One region of the Mesorhizobium sp. WSM3879 genome, then DNA from elsewhere that is predicted to be linked to it. Evidence: riboswitches for the same ligand, from Rfam matches in the RefSeq annotation. Region 1 holds a riboswitch; the other holds the start of a gene.
The links. Region 1 has a riboswitch for S-adenosylmethionine ahead of CK218_RS18125 (homoserine O-acetyltransferase). Riboswitches for the same ligand answer to the same signal wherever they lie in the genome.
Positions count from the first base shown of each region.

Region 1 (7,165 bases):
AAGCACTTCGTCACGCAAATCGCCGGGCACGCGGAAGGCGAGCCCGACGCAGGAGCCGCCGCGGTCGAGGCCGAGCACCAGGCCCGGCCGCTCACGCGTACCGCGATGAACGAAGGAATAGACGCAGAGCGACCGGCGGAAGCCGTAAAGACGGGCGCGCCGCGTTTCGACATGTGCGAAACCGGGCCGCCAGATCAGCGACCCGTAGCCAAAAACCCAAAAATCGCCCATATCGCCAAGCCTGATTGCATTCGAGTGACGACACCACACCGGTAAGGTGCTTCTTCTGTCCCCGCTTGTCGTGCGTAAGAACAACCACCCGCTCGCCGCATGAGGGGTTAACGAGAGCCGCAGCATGACGTCAAGTGACGAGCGATCGCGCAAACCTCGCCGCCGGCTGTTCTGGCTTGCGGCGTTCATCTTGGTGCTGTTCGCGCTCTACAGCGGCGGATGGTTCTATCTCGCCGGCAAGGTCAAGACCGAGGCCGAGCGGGCCGTGGCCGAGCTTGGAGGCAAGGGCATCAAGGCCGACTGCGCCAATCTCACGGTCAGCGGTTATCCACTGGACTTCACGGTCGCCTGCGACAGCCTGGCCTATCAGGACGATGCCAGGAATGTAGCGGCCTCGACCGGCGATATGAACGTCGTCGCTCGCATCACCCAGCCTCTGTCGCCCGTGGCGAACCTGCGCGGGCCGTTGCGGACTGTGGCGCCGGGCATGCCGCCGCTTTGGCTCGACTGGGACAAGCTGCACGCCACGGTCAAGCTGTCATGGCCGCTTCCGCGCCGCATTTCGCTTCAGGCGGAAGGCGTGTCTGGACAGACCGATCCGGCCGACGACACCGATCCCGTGCAGCTGTTCAGCGCCGGCCAGGCGGCCGGCCAGCTGCAGCCGAACGGCCAGGACCTCGTCTATACCGGCAGCTTTGGCGACCTGAAGATCGACGCGGAAGCTGTCGGCGGACGCGTGCTGCCGGAACTCGACGGCGCCGGCGAAGCGACAGTGAAGAACGGCGTCGCGCTGATTAAGGCGCCGCCGAAAAGCCTGCGCGGCCAGTCGGTCGACATCGCAAGCCTCGACGTGTCATCGGGCACGGCGCGCGTAACCGTATCCGGGCCGATTTCGATCGACGCCGACGGCCTGATCGATGCAAATCTGTCGATCAAGCTGAAGGACCCGAAGGCCGTGGCGGCCATCCTCGCTGGCGCCATTCCCGAGCACAAGAGCGAGATCGAGCAGGGTTTTGCCGGCATTGCCATGCTCGGCAACCAACCGTCCATGCCGCTCAAGATCGTGAAGGGCAAGGCTTCGCTTGGCTTCATCCCGCTCGGCAAGATCAAGCCGGTCGATTGAGGCTGCGATGGCGGGACCGGTCAAACTGCTCAGCGTCGGCGCGTTCACCCTCGACACGATCCTGCGTCTCGAGACGCTGCCCGCGCATCAGGGCAAGTTCATCGCCAGCGACGGTGTCCAGATCGCCTCCGGCATGGCGACGAGTGCGGCCTGCGCCGCGCATCGCCTCGGCGCCGATGTGTCGCTTTGGGCGAGCGCGGGAGACGATGCGGTCGGCGACCGGCTGATTGCCGAGATCGAGGCGGAAGGCGTCGATTGCAGCCTGGTCCGCCGCGTCGCCGGCGCGCGCTCGGCGCTGGCCGCGATCCTGGTGGATGCCCATGGCGAGCGCATCATCGTGCCCTTCTATGACAGCAGGGCGCAAGCCGATCCCGACACGCTGCCGCTTGCCGAACTTTCCGCCTTCGACGCCGTGCTGGTGGACGTCCGCTGGCCGGGCGCCGCGGCACTTGCCTTGGCGGCCGCGCGGGACGCCGGCCGTCCGGCGATCCTCGACGCCGACACCGCGCCGGTCGACGTGCTCGAGCGGCTTTTGCCGTTGGCCTCGCACATCGTCGCCTCGGAGCCGGCGGCGCGGATCGTCTGCGGCCATGCGCTCGATCCGGAAAGCGCATGCGCCGATCTCGCCTCGCGCACCGACGCCTTCGTCGCGGTGACGGGCGGCGCTGCCGGAACCTGGTGGCATGATCGGAGAACCGGTCGCGTCCGGCATGTCGAGGCGCCGAAGGTCAAGGCGGTCGACACGCTCGCCGCCGGCGACGTCTTCCACGGCGCCTTCGCCGTCGGCCTTGCCGAAGCCATGCCGCCCGAGCAGGCGCTGCGCTTTGCCAGCGCCGCCGCCGCGCTTAAATGCCTGCGCTTCGGCGGCCGGCTCGGCGCTCCGGACAGAGCCGAGACAATGGCCATGATGGCGGCGCACTGGCCCCCATCGGGACAGATCGAGCAGAAGGCCTAGGGCTTGGCCCGCGGGTGCTCTACGGCCTGCCGGCCGAAATCCGGCACATCGATATCCTGGCCGGCCTCGATGATCGAGCGGCGGATGGCGCGCGTGCGGGTGAACAGGTCGAACAGCTTTTCGCCGTCGCCCCAGCGGATCGCCCGCTGCAGCGAGGCCAGATCCTCCGAGAAGCGCGCCAGCATTTCCAGGATCGCGTCCTTGTTATGCAGGCACACGTCCCGCCACATGGTCGGGTCGGAAGCGGCCAGTCGGGTAAAGTCGCGAAAACCGGAAGCGGAATACTTGATGACTTCCGTCTTGGTCACCGATTCCAGGTCGTCGGCGGTGCCGACGATGTTGTAGGCGATGATATGCGGCAGATGCGAGACGATGGCCAGGGTCATGTCGTGATGCTGCGGGTCCATCGTGTCGATGTTGGAGCCGCAGCGCCGCCAGAATTCGGAGAGCTTTTCCAGCGCCTCCGGATCCGTGCCCGGCAGCGGCGTGAAGATGCACCAGCGGTTGTCGAAGAGATCGGCGAACCCGGCATCCGGCCCGGACTTTTCCGTGCCCGCCAGCGGGTGCCCGGGGATGAAATGCACACCGACGGGCACATGCGGCTGCATTTGCGCGATCACCGAAGCTTTGGTTGAGCCGACATCGGTAAGGATCGCGCCTTTCTTCAGCGCCGGCGCGATTTCGGCCGCGACCTCGCCGGACGAGCCGACCGGAACCGAGACGATGACGAGATCCGCGTCGCGCACTGCGTCTTCGGCCTCGGTCGTGTAGGAATCGCCGAGACCCAGTTCCTCGGCGCGCTTGAGCGTCGATTGGCTGCGCGTCGCGATAGCGATGTGGCGCGCCAGGCCTTCGCGGCGGATGACGCGGGCGAGCGACGAACCGATCAGGCCGATGCCGACCAGCGCTATTCTTCCGAACATCGGTGCTGTCATGGTGCTTCAGCTTTTCAGAAATGTCTTGAGCGCCTCGACGACGCCGCGATTGGCCTCCTCGATGCCGATGCTCATGCGCAGCGCGTTGGGAAAGCCGTAGCCGGTGACGCGCCGCAGGATGTAGCCGCGCGCGCTGAGATAGTCGTCCGCGGCCGCTGCCGAATGCTTTTTGTTGTCGGGGAAGTGGATCAGCACGAAATTGCCGACGCTGGGCGTCACGCGCAGCCCGAGCCCGGTCAGTTCCTCGCTGACCCAGGCAAGCCACTTCTCGTTATGCGCCACGCTACGCTCGACATGGGCACGGTCGCGGATGGCCGCGATGCCGGCCTCGATCGCGGTTGCATTGACGTTGAAGGGCCCGCGCACCCGGTTGATGGCATCGACGATATGCGCCGGTCCGTACATCCAGCCGATGCGTGCGCCGCCGAGGCCGAGCTTGGAGAAGGTGCGGGTCATGACCACGTTCTCCGAGCTCCCGGCCAGCTCGATGCCGGCTTCATAGTCGTTGCGCCGCACATATTCGGCATAGGCCGCGTCGAGCACCAGGAGCACGCTCTTGGGCAGTCCGGCATGCAGCCGGCGCACCTCCTGGAACGGCACGTAAGTGCCGGTCGGATTGTTGGGGTTGGCGAGGAACACGATCCGGGTCGCCGGCGTCACCGCGGCGAGGATCGCGTCGATGTCCGCGCGCTCGTCGGTCTCCTTGACCGCCACCGGCTTGGCGCCGGCGGCTTGGATATAGATCTTGTAGACCATGAAGGCGTGTTCGGTGAACACGGCCTCGTCTCCCGGCGCGAGATAGGTCTGCGCCAGCAGCCCCAGGATCTCGTCGGAGCCATTGGAGCAGACGATGTTTGCCGGATTGAGGCCGTGCACATCGGCGATCGCCTCGCGCAGCCGGCGGGCGGAGCCGTCGGGATAAACGTCCAATTTGGCAGCCACCTCCCGGGCGGCCTCGATCGCCTTCGGCGAGGGCCCGAGCGGATTCTCATTGGACGACAGCTTGTAGACCTTCGTCACGCCGGCCGGCGCGGTACTTTTTCCCGGCACATAGGCCTCGATGTCCATGATGCCCGCGCGGGGCGTCGGACGTGGCTGATCCTGCTTCATGTCACAAATCCGTCGAGAGGCCCTGGTTCGAGGCCGCAGCGGAAATACAGGCCGTGGCCCCGAATGTCGAGTGCCGGCGCGCTCGCCCCAGTAGGCAGACCCGTTGACGAAGCGCGGCGCTGGCCCTAGAAGAACAGCCGGATCTCCCGTGGTGATTTGGCCGGTCGGCTTGCAGCCACGTTAAACAATTCGCTAAAGGGCCGTTTGCAACCTGTAACCGGCTTTGCGAAGGCAGGCCGGTTTTTTGTTGTCTGTTGCCGGCCGGACGCCGTATCGCGAGATCGATGCGACTGGATGGGGGAATGCAATGGCCGCTCAGCGCGCTCCAAGGACCAACCACGAGGCCGACCAACCGTCGAGCCCGGTGTTGCAGTTCGGTCCCGACAAACCGCTAAAGCTCGATGCGGGCACCGTGCTGTCGCCGTTCCAGGTCGCTTACCAGACCTACGGCGCCCTGAACGACGCCCGCTCCAACGCCATCCTCGTCTGCCACGCGCTGACCGGCGACCAGCATGTCGCCAGCACCAACCCGGTGACCGGCAAGCCGGGCTGGTGGGAGGTGCTGATAGGCCCCGGCAAGATCATCGACACCAGCCGCTTTTTTGTCATTTGCGCCAACGTCATCGGCGGCTGCCTCGGCTCCACCGGCCCGGCCTCGACCGATCCGGCGACAGGCAGGCCCTATGGGCTCGACCTGCCGATCATCACCATCCGCGACATGGTGCGGGCGCAGCTGATGCTGGTCGATCATTTCGGCATCGAGAAGCTGTTCTGCGTGCTCGGCGGCTCGATGGGCGGCATGCAGGTGCTGCAATGGGCCGCAAGCTACCCGGAACGCGTCTTCTCCGCGTTGCCGATCGCCACCGGCGCCCGCCATTCCTCGCAGAACATCGCCTTCCACGAGGTCGGGCGGCAGGCCGTCATGGCCGATCCGGACTGGCACGGCGGCAAATATCTCGATTTCGGCAGGCGGCCGGAAAAGGGCCTCGCCGTGGCGCGCATGGCCGCGCACATCACTTACCTCTCGGAAGCAGCGCTGCACCGCAAGTTCGGCCGCAACCTGCAGGATCGCGAGGCGCTGACCTTCGGCTTCGACGCCGATTTCCAGATCGAAAGCTATCTGCGCCATCAGGGCATGACCTTCGTCGACCGCTTCGACGCCAACTCCTACCTCTATCTGACCCGCGCTATGGACTATTTCGACCTCGCCGCCGACCACGGCGGACGGCTGGCCGATGCCTTCGCGGGCACCAAGACACGCTTCTGTCTCGTGTCGTTCACAAGCGACTGGCTGTTCCCGACCGAGGAAAGCCGCTCGATCGTGCATGCGCTGAACGCCGCCGGCGCGTCCGTCTCCTTCGTCGAGATCGAGACCGATCGCGGCCATGACGCTTTCCTGCTCGACGAACCGGAATTGTTCGCGGCCATCAACGGCTTCATAGCCTCGGCCGCGCGCGCAAGGGGGCTCAGCCTATGAGCAGCGCGCGATCTCTGTGTCTTGGCCGCACTTCTGAGGCGCCGAGATTCCCATTGGCCGCAAATGCTCAAAGGCCGGAGGCGTGCCCATGAGCGTTAATCGCGCCCAGCGCGTCGACCTCGAAGTCGTCACCGATCTCATCCCGCCGCATTCGCGCGTGCTCGATGTCGGCTCCGGCGATGGCGTGCTTCTGGAGGTTCTGCAGGCGACCAAGCAGGTTGATGGCCGCGGCCTGGAGCTGTCACAGCGCGGCGTCAACGAATGCGTGGCGCGCGGCCTTTCCGTCGTCCAGGGCGATGCCGACAAGGACCTCGAATTCTACCCCGACAAAGGTTTTGATTTCGTCGTCCTGTCGCAAACGCTGCAGGCGACCCGCAACCCGAAACTTGTGCTCGACGAGCTGCTTCGGATCGGCAACCGCGCGATCGTCTCCTTCCCCAATTTCGGCCATTGGCGCGTGCGCTTCTCGCTGCTGATCAAGGGCAGGATGCCGGTCACCAAGGACCTGCCCTATTCCTGGTACGACACGCCGAACATCCACTTCTGCACCATTCGCGACTTCGTCAATCTGTGCGAAGAGCTCGGCGCGACGGTCGAGAAGGCGACCGCGCTCGACGCCAACGGCCAGAAGATCGGCCTGTCGATGCCCTGGTGGTTCTGGAACTTCTTCGGCCAGCAGGCAGTGTTCTTGCTGAAACGATGATCTCGCTCGATCTCTTTCGACGCCGGCCGGCCGTGGTTCAAATCCCGTCGGAAATTCTGTCGGAGATAAGCACTGGGATTCTTGTGTGCACTTCGCCGCGTACCGGCAGCAATCATCTTGCAGGACTGATGGCTTCCGCCGGGCTGGGCAATCCACTGGAATGGTTTGGCGGGCGCCGGCTGCTCGAACAGCCAGGCTATCCGCGCGATGCCAGAGGGCAGCTTCTGAGGGCGCTGACGGAAGGACGGTCCTCTTGCGGAATCTACGCGATCAAGCTTTTTGCGAGTCAGTTCGCTCAAGTTGCCAAGAAGGTGAACCTCCCCGCCAGTCTTCCCAACCTTCACTATGTGCGCCTGACGCGCAGCGATCTGCTGGGTCAGGCGATCTCATGGGCGCGTGCGCGCCAAACCCGCAGATTCCGCTCTAGCGAGGTCAATCGCGCATCCCCACGCTATGACGGCGAGGCTATCGCCGAATCGCTTGAAAAGATTCTGATGGAGACTCTGGCTTGGGACCGGTGGTTCGCGAAAAACGGGCTGTCCGTCCTTGCGCTAACTTACGAGCAGGTCCAGCAAGACCCGAGAGGAAGCCTCGAGAAAATTGCCCAGTTGGCCGGGGTCGAGCCTGTCTG
Region 1 is NZ_NSFZ01000007.1:248,591-255,755, reverse strand. Features, by position in the region: gene CK218_RS18150 (gamma-glutamylcyclotransferase) at 1-231, opposite strand, end outside; gene CK218_RS18145 (DUF2125 domain-containing protein) at 356-1,354, shown strand; gene CK218_RS18140 (sugar kinase) at 1,362-2,309, shown strand; gene CK218_RS18135 (prephenate/arogenate dehydrogenase family protein) at 2,306-3,244, opposite strand; gene hisC (histidinol-phosphate transaminase) at 3,251-4,354, opposite strand; SAM riboswitch at 4,493-4,570, shown strand; gene CK218_RS18125 (homoserine O-acetyltransferase) at 4,662-5,831, shown strand; gene metW (methionine biosynthesis protein MetW) at 5,920-6,534, shown strand; gene CK218_RS18115 (Stf0 family sulfotransferase) at 6,531-7,165, shown strand, end outside.

Region 2 (7,165 bases), on a different contig from region 1:
CTCGGCCGAAGAGGCCGTCGACCAGGCCGATTGCGTCGTCACCGACAGCTGGGTGTCGATGGGCCAGGAGCATCGCGCCCGCGGCCATAACGTCTTCCTGCCCTACCAGGTCAACGCCGCGCTGATGGCCAGGGCGAAGTCCGACGCGCTTTTCATGCACTGCCTGCCTGCGCATCGCGGCGAGGAGGTCACCGACGAGGTGATCGACGGACCGCATTCGGTGGTCTTCGACGAGGCCGAGAACCGGCTGCACGCCCAGAAGGCGGTGCTGGCCTGGTGCCTGGGCGCTTGACCGGGGTCGACTTGATCCGCGCCAACTTGATCCGGGGATATGTGATGCCTATTTGCGGGCCATCACTGAAATCGAACGCGCTTCGACCCATGCCGCCTGGAAAGCGGGATGGACGCGCCCCGGAGTTTTGTCATGCTGGAAACGCTTTCCTTGGCTGAGCATCAACCCAAACTCGGCGAATTCGGCTTCGCCGGCGACGACCATGTCGTGCCTTACGAAGTAGCGCCCTTGGATGTGCGCGGCCGCACGGTGCAGCTCGGGCCGATGCTCGACGCCATTCTTAGCCGCCACGATTATCCCGAGCCGGTCGCGCGCCTGCTGGCGGAGGCCTGCGTGCTCACCGTGCTGCTCGGCACGTCGCTGAAATTCGAGGGCAAGTTCATCCTGCAGACCCGCACCGACGGACCGGTCGACATGCTGGTGGCGGACTTCACCACGCCGCATTCGTTGCGCGCCTATGCGCGCTTCGACGCCGACCGGCTGCAGGCGCTGATTGCCTCGGGCGGGATCTCGCAGGAGAAGCTGCTCGGCACCGGGGTCCTGGCCCTGACCATCGATCAGGGCGCGCACACGCAGCGCTATCAGGGCATCGTCCAGCTCGACGGCACATCGCTGGAAGAAGCCGCGCGCATCTATTTCCGCCAGTCGGAGCAGATCCCGACCGATCTGAGGATGTCGGTTGCAAAGCTCGTGACCCCGGGCCCGGGCGGGGCTCGCGAGCAATGGCGCGCCGGCGGCATCCTGGCGCAGTTCCTGCCGCAGGCGCCCGAACGCATGCGCGTGCCCGACATTTCGGGCGGGGATGGCGATCCACGAGACGTGACGCACGAACCGGCCGACAATTCCTGGCGGGAACTCTTGGCGCTGCTCGGCACCATCGAGCCGACCGAGCTCATCGATCCGACGGTGGGCGCCGAGCGGCTGCTCTATCGCCTGTTCCACGAGCACGGCGTGCGCGTCTTCCGCGGTGTGCCGGTTGCCGACCAGTGCTCCTGCTCGCGCGACAAAATCCGAGGCATTCTCGAAGGCTTCTCGGCCGAGGAGATCAAGGACTCGACCGAGGACGGCGGCATCCATGTCGCTTGCGAGTTCTGCTCGACGCAGTACGACTTCGATCCGGCGGAGTTTGCGGCGGAGTGAGAAAGCTCCGGTTCCTCGCCCCCGCTTTGCGGAGGCGGGGAACTCGAGTTCTTTAATTCACCGTCCTTTTCGTCCCCGGCATATCGAGCGAGAAAGCCGGAATGGCGACGTCGAACGTTTCGCCGCGGCCGTTGCGCATCGTGTAGTGGCCGACCATGATGCCGGATGGCGTCGAGAGCGGGCATCCCGACGTGTACTGATAGCTGTCGCCGGGGTTGAGCTCCGGCTGGTCGCCGACCACGCCCTCGCCGCGCACCTCTTCGACTCGGCCACGCCCGTCGGTGATGTGCCAGTAGCGCGACAGAAGCTGCACGAACTCGTCCGACCGGTTGTCGATCGTCACCTGGTAGCCCCATACATAGCGGTTTTCGGACGGATCGGAACGGTCCTCCAGATAGAACGGCCTGACCTGCACTTCGATGTTGCGCGTCACGGCGCGATACATGAGCCACTCCGGTGCCGCAGGAAACATTTTGTCGCGCTTCGCGGTTCTACCTCCGCGGCGTCGCCAGCCTGCCGGCTTTTCCACCGCACCTGCCGACAAACAATGTCATTTAAGTGACACATGACAATGTTGGTGTGCACAAACCGTGCGGGCGACTCGGGCGCTCTGTCGAGTGATGAAACGGCCGCGGGCGGCCTTTCCGGAGTGACCAGATCTCGATGGAACTGACCCTCGCAGCCGTCTTTGCCTCCTCGGCCCTTCTTTTTTGCAACCTTGCCAGCATCCTGCTCGCATCGTCGCGGCTGAAGCCCAGGCGGATCATTCCTCCGCCTTCCAGCAAACAGCCGCCTGTCTCGATCGTCGTGCCGTCGCGCGGTGTGGAGCCGTTCACGCAGGAGACGCTCGACCGCGCCTTCTCGCTCGATTGGCCGCGCTACGAACTGATCTTCTGCGTCGCGCACGGCGAAGATCCCGTGGTCAAGCTGATCAACGCCGCCATCGCGAGATTTCCGAATGTTCCGGCGCGGCTCCTCGTCGGCGATGACAGGATCAGCGCCAATCCCAAGCTAAACAACTGCATCAAGGGCTGGCGGGCGGCGCGGCACGACTGGGTGATCCTGGCCGACTCCAACGTCCTGATGCCCAAGGACTATGTCCAGCATCTGATGGCGGCCTGGCGGCCGGACACCGGCCTCGTCTGCTCGACGCCGATCGGCTCGCGGCCGGACGGTTTCTGGGCCGAGGTCGAATGCGCCTTCCTCAACACGCTGCAGGCGCGCTGGCAATATGCCGGCGAAGCGCTCGGCCTTGGCTTCGCCCAGGGCAAGAGCATGCTGTGGAACAAGCCGATGCTGGATGCAAATGGCGGCATCCAGGCTTTGGCCGCCGAGATCGCCGAGGACGCGGCGGCGACCAAGCTGGTCAACAGCCTTGGCCTTCGGGTCAATCTCGTAGCCGCGCCCTTCGAGCAACCGCTCGGCCAGCGCACGCTCGCCGAAATCTGGTCGCGCCAGGCGCGCTGGGCGCGGCTGCGCCGCGTCACCTTCCCATTGTTCTTCGCGCCGGAAATCCTGACCGGTGTGGTCGCGCCGCTGCTTATGGCGCTGATTGCGGCGGCAAGCGCCGGTGTCAGCCTGCCCACGACCGCGCTCTGCGTGCTGGCGATCGCCTATGTGCCCGAATGCATGCTCGCCTGGTCCAAGGGCTGGTATCTGTCGCCGCGCAGCGTCACCGCGATGATCGTGCGCGACGCGATGCTTCCCGCCATCTGGGCGCGCGGCTGGCTTGGCGGAGCCGTCGAATGGCGTGGCAACGCAATGACAATCCGCAACAACGGGATGACTGAACTCGAAGAGATTGCTTGAGCCGGCTGCGGCTCAAGCGCGCTCTTTGCAGCCGTGGCGGTTCATTCCTTCGCCGCCTTGAGCGCCTGTTCGATGTCGGCGAGCAGGTCGTCGGTATCCTCCAGCCCGACGGAGAGCCTGAGCGTGCCTGGTCCGATGCCAAGCTCGGCGCGGGCCTCGTCAGTGAGGTTTTTGTGCGTCGTCGTCGCCGGATGCGTGATCAGGCTCTTTGCGTCGCCGAGGTTGTTCGAGATCAGCACGATGTCGAGCGCGTTCTGCAAGGCGAAGGCCGCCTGCTTGCCGCCCTTGACGTCAAGGCAGATCAGCGTCGAGCCGCCCGACATCTGCTTCCTGACGATATCCGCCTGGGGATGGTCGGCCCGGCCCGGATAGATGACGCGGGCGATCTCCGGCCGGCCAGCCAGGAAGTCCGCGATCTTGCCGGCGCTTTCGGTCTGCTGGCGCACGCGCAGCGGGAGCGTCTCGAGGCCTTTCAGCAGCGTCCATGCGTTGAATGGGGACAGGCTCGGGCCGGTGTGCCGGAAATAGTCGTGCAGGTTCTCGTCGATCCACTTCTTGTCCGACAGGATGACGCCGCCGAGGCAGCGGCCTTGTCCGTCGATATGCTTGGTCGCCGAGTAGACCACGATATGGGCGCCGAGCTGCAGCGGCTTCTGCTGCAGCGGCGTGGCAAAGACGTTGTCGACGATCACGCGCGCGCCGATCGAATTGGCTAAAGCGGCGACAGCGGCGATATCGACCACTTCCAGCGTCGGGTTGGTCGGGCTTTCCAGGAAGAACAGCTTGGTGTTCGGCCTGACCGCTTTTTCCCAATTGGCAATGTCGGTGCCGTCGATCAGCGTCGCCTCGATGCCATAGCGCGGCGCCAGCGTCTCGACCACCCAGCGGCAGGAGCCGAACAGCGCCCGCGCCGCAACGATGTGATCGCCGGCCTTGACGCTGCAGAGCAGGGCGGCGGACACGGCGGCCATGCCGGAAGCGGTGGCGCGTGCGTCTTCGGCGCCTTCCAGCGCGCACATGCGCTTCTCGAACATATCGACGGTCGGGTTGGCGTAGCGCGAATAGATGAAGCCGGGTTCCTCCCCCTTGAAGCGGGCTTCCGCTGCCTGGGCCGTCTCGTAGACATAGCCCTGGGTGAGATACATCGCTTCGGCGGTCTCGCCGAAGCCGGAACGCAGCGTCCCGCCATGCACGAGTGCCGTCTGAGGTTTCCAGTTACGCGTCTTGGTCATTGCCCTACTTCCAAACACAAAAAAACCGGCCGCGACGTCGCAACCGGTCCATACGGCCTTGCGGCCCGACGGTCCTTTAGCGACTTGTTTAACGTGGCTGCAAGCCGACCGGCCAAATCACCACGGGATAACGACCCTTTAGACCCGCACCGCGCTTGCGTCAATTGCCGGCTTGATTAAGAGGTTTGTACCAGGCAGCTTCCGCAAAAGTATCCTGCGGTTTTGCGACAGGAAACTGCGACGATAATGACATCGCCCGGAGCCAGACATTGCGGCAGACAGGCATTCTTCCAGATCAGGACATCGCGGCGCTCTTCCAGTCGGGCGCGCTGAAGTCGCCGCGCGCGCTCGACACCAACCAGATCCAGCCGGCCAGCCTCGATCTCAGACTTAGCGACAAGGCCTTTCGCGTGCGGGCTTCCTTCCTGCCCGGTCCCGATCATCTGGTGGCCGACAAGCTGGACCGGCTGAAGCTGCATGAGATCAACCTCGCCGAGGGTGCGGTGCTGGAGACGGGCTGCGTCTACATCGTGCCGCTGCAGGAAAGCCTGGCGCTGCCGGCGGAAGTCTCGGCTTCGGCCAACCCGAAGAGCTCGACCGGACGGCTCGACATTTTCACGCGTGTCATGACCGACCGCGGCCATGAATTCGATAAGATCGTCGCCGGCTATCATGGCCCGCTCTACCTCGAGGTCAGCCCGCGCACCTTCCCGATCGTCGTGCGCGCCGGCTCGCGCCTGTCGCAGATCCGCTTCCGCACCGGCAACGCCGTGCTGTCGGAGAATGAGTTGCGTGACCTCCATCACGCCGAGATGCTGGTTGCGACCGAGCCGCCCAACATCTCCGGCGGCGGCATTGCGCTCTCTATCGATCTCGACGGCGACAAGGACGGCCTGGTCGGCTATCGTGGCAAGCACCACACCGGCCTCGTCGACGTCGACAAGCGCGCCGCTCAGTATGTGGTCGACTTCTGGGAACCGCTCTACAAGAGCGGGGCCGGCGAGCTCGTGCTCGACCCGGACGAGTTCTACATCCTGGTCTCTCGCGAAGCCGTGCACGTGCCGCCGCTCTATGCCGCCGAGATGACGCCTTTCGATCCGCTGGTCGGCGAGTTCCGTGTCCACTATGCCGGCTTTTTCGACCCGGGCTTCGGCCATTCCGCCGCCGGCGGCAGCGGCAGTCGCGCGGTGCTTGAAGTGCGCAGCCACGAGGTGCCGTTCATCCTCGACCACGGCCAGATCGTCGGTCGCCTCGTCTACGAGCATATGCTGAAGCGCCCGCTGGCGCTATACGGCACCGATCTCGGCTCGAACTACCAGGCGCAGGGCCTGAAACTGTCCAAGCATTTCCGCGCCGCGCGCTGATCGCCAAGCTGTGCTTGCCCGGCCTGGCGCGCCGTGCTTGGCTGCGTCCGACCATGTAGCAACTGAACCCAAGGGGATGAAAATGCAGATATCCAGATGGATCCTGTCGGCTGCGGCCGCCGCCATGCTGGCGCTCGGCGTCGGTTCGGTAGACGCGGCCGAAAAGATCAAGATCGGCACCGAGGGCGCCTATCCGCCCTTCAACACCATCACGCCGGACGGCAAGGTCGAAGGCTTCGACATCGACATCGCCAATGCGCTCTGCGCGCAGATGAAGGTCGAATGCGAGATCGTCACCCAGGATTGGGATGGCATCATTCCGGCCCTGCAGGCCAAGAAATTCGACGCCATCATCGCCTCGATGAGCATCACCGAGGAACGCAAGAAGCAGGTCGCCTTCACCCATAAATACTACACGACGCCGCTTGCGCTGGTCGCCCTGAAGGACGCCGACATCGCCTCGACCGAGCCGGCCTCGCTTGCCGGCAAGACGGTCGGTGCCCAGGCCTCGACCACCCAGGCCAACTACGCCCAGGACGTCTACGCCAAGGCCGGCGCCGAGGCGAAGCTCTACCCGACCCAGGAAGAGGCGGTGACCGATCTGCTCAACGGCCGTCTCGACGCCGTCATCTCGGACAAGTTCGTGCTGGTCGACTGGATGAAGAAGGCGAGCGACGACTGCTGCAAGCTGGTGGGCGACGTCAAGGGCACCGAGACCGAGGCCGGCATCGCCGTGCGCCTGGAGGACACCGCCCTGCGCGACCGCCTCAACGCGGCCATCGACGCCATCGTTGCCGACGGCACCTACAAGAAGATCCAGTCGAAGTATTTCGATTTCGATATTTATTGAGGTTGAAGCTGCCAATCTCCCCCCTCGTGGGGGAGATCACGCTCTAACCTTACAGCGCCTTCACCGCCACCTTCACCGGCTTCTCGATCGCGAGCGGGTTGCGCAACGGCAGGCCGAAATCCTTGGCCTCGATCTCGAACGTGTCGCCTTCCTCGGTCCTGACGCCGTCTGCGAACGAGAGTGTGGCGGTGCCGAACATGTGCACATGCACGTCGCCCGGCTGGCGGAAGGCCGAATATTTGAAGTGGTGATGCTCGAGATTGGCGATGGTGTGCGACATGTTCGCCTCGCCGGACAGGAACGGCTTTTCCCAAAGCACTTTGCCGTCGCGCCAGATTCGTGAAGAGCCCCTGATGTGGGCGGGCAGCTCGCCGATCAGGATTTCCGGTCCGAACGAGGCGTTGCGCAGCTTGGAATGGGCGAGGAACAGATAGTTCACGCGCTCGGTCACATGGTCGGAAAACTCGTTGGACAGCGT
Region 2 is NZ_NSFZ01000013.1:112,525-119,689, reverse strand. Features, by position in the region: gene argF (ornithine carbamoyltransferase) at 1-292, shown strand, start outside; gene CK218_RS24695 (Hsp33 family molecular chaperone) at 401-1,432, shown strand; gene apaG (Co2+/Mg2+ efflux protein ApaG) at 1,485-1,877, opposite strand; gene CK218_RS24685 (ceramide glucosyltransferase) at 2,096-3,241, shown strand; gene CK218_RS24680 (O-succinylhomoserine sulfhydrylase) at 3,283-4,473, opposite strand; SAM riboswitch at 4,530-4,607, opposite strand; gene CK218_RS24675 (2'-deoxycytidine 5'-triphosphate deaminase) at 4,743-5,837, shown strand; gene CK218_RS24670 (ABC transporter substrate-binding protein) at 5,920-6,687, shown strand; gene araD1 (AraD1 family protein) at 6,737-7,165, opposite strand, start outside.
Region 2: it holds a riboswitch for S-adenosylmethionine, as region 1 does, so the genes downstream of both, CK218_RS24680 (O-succinylhomoserine sulfhydrylase) here and CK218_RS18125 (homoserine O-acetyltransferase) in region 1, are expected to answer to the same signal.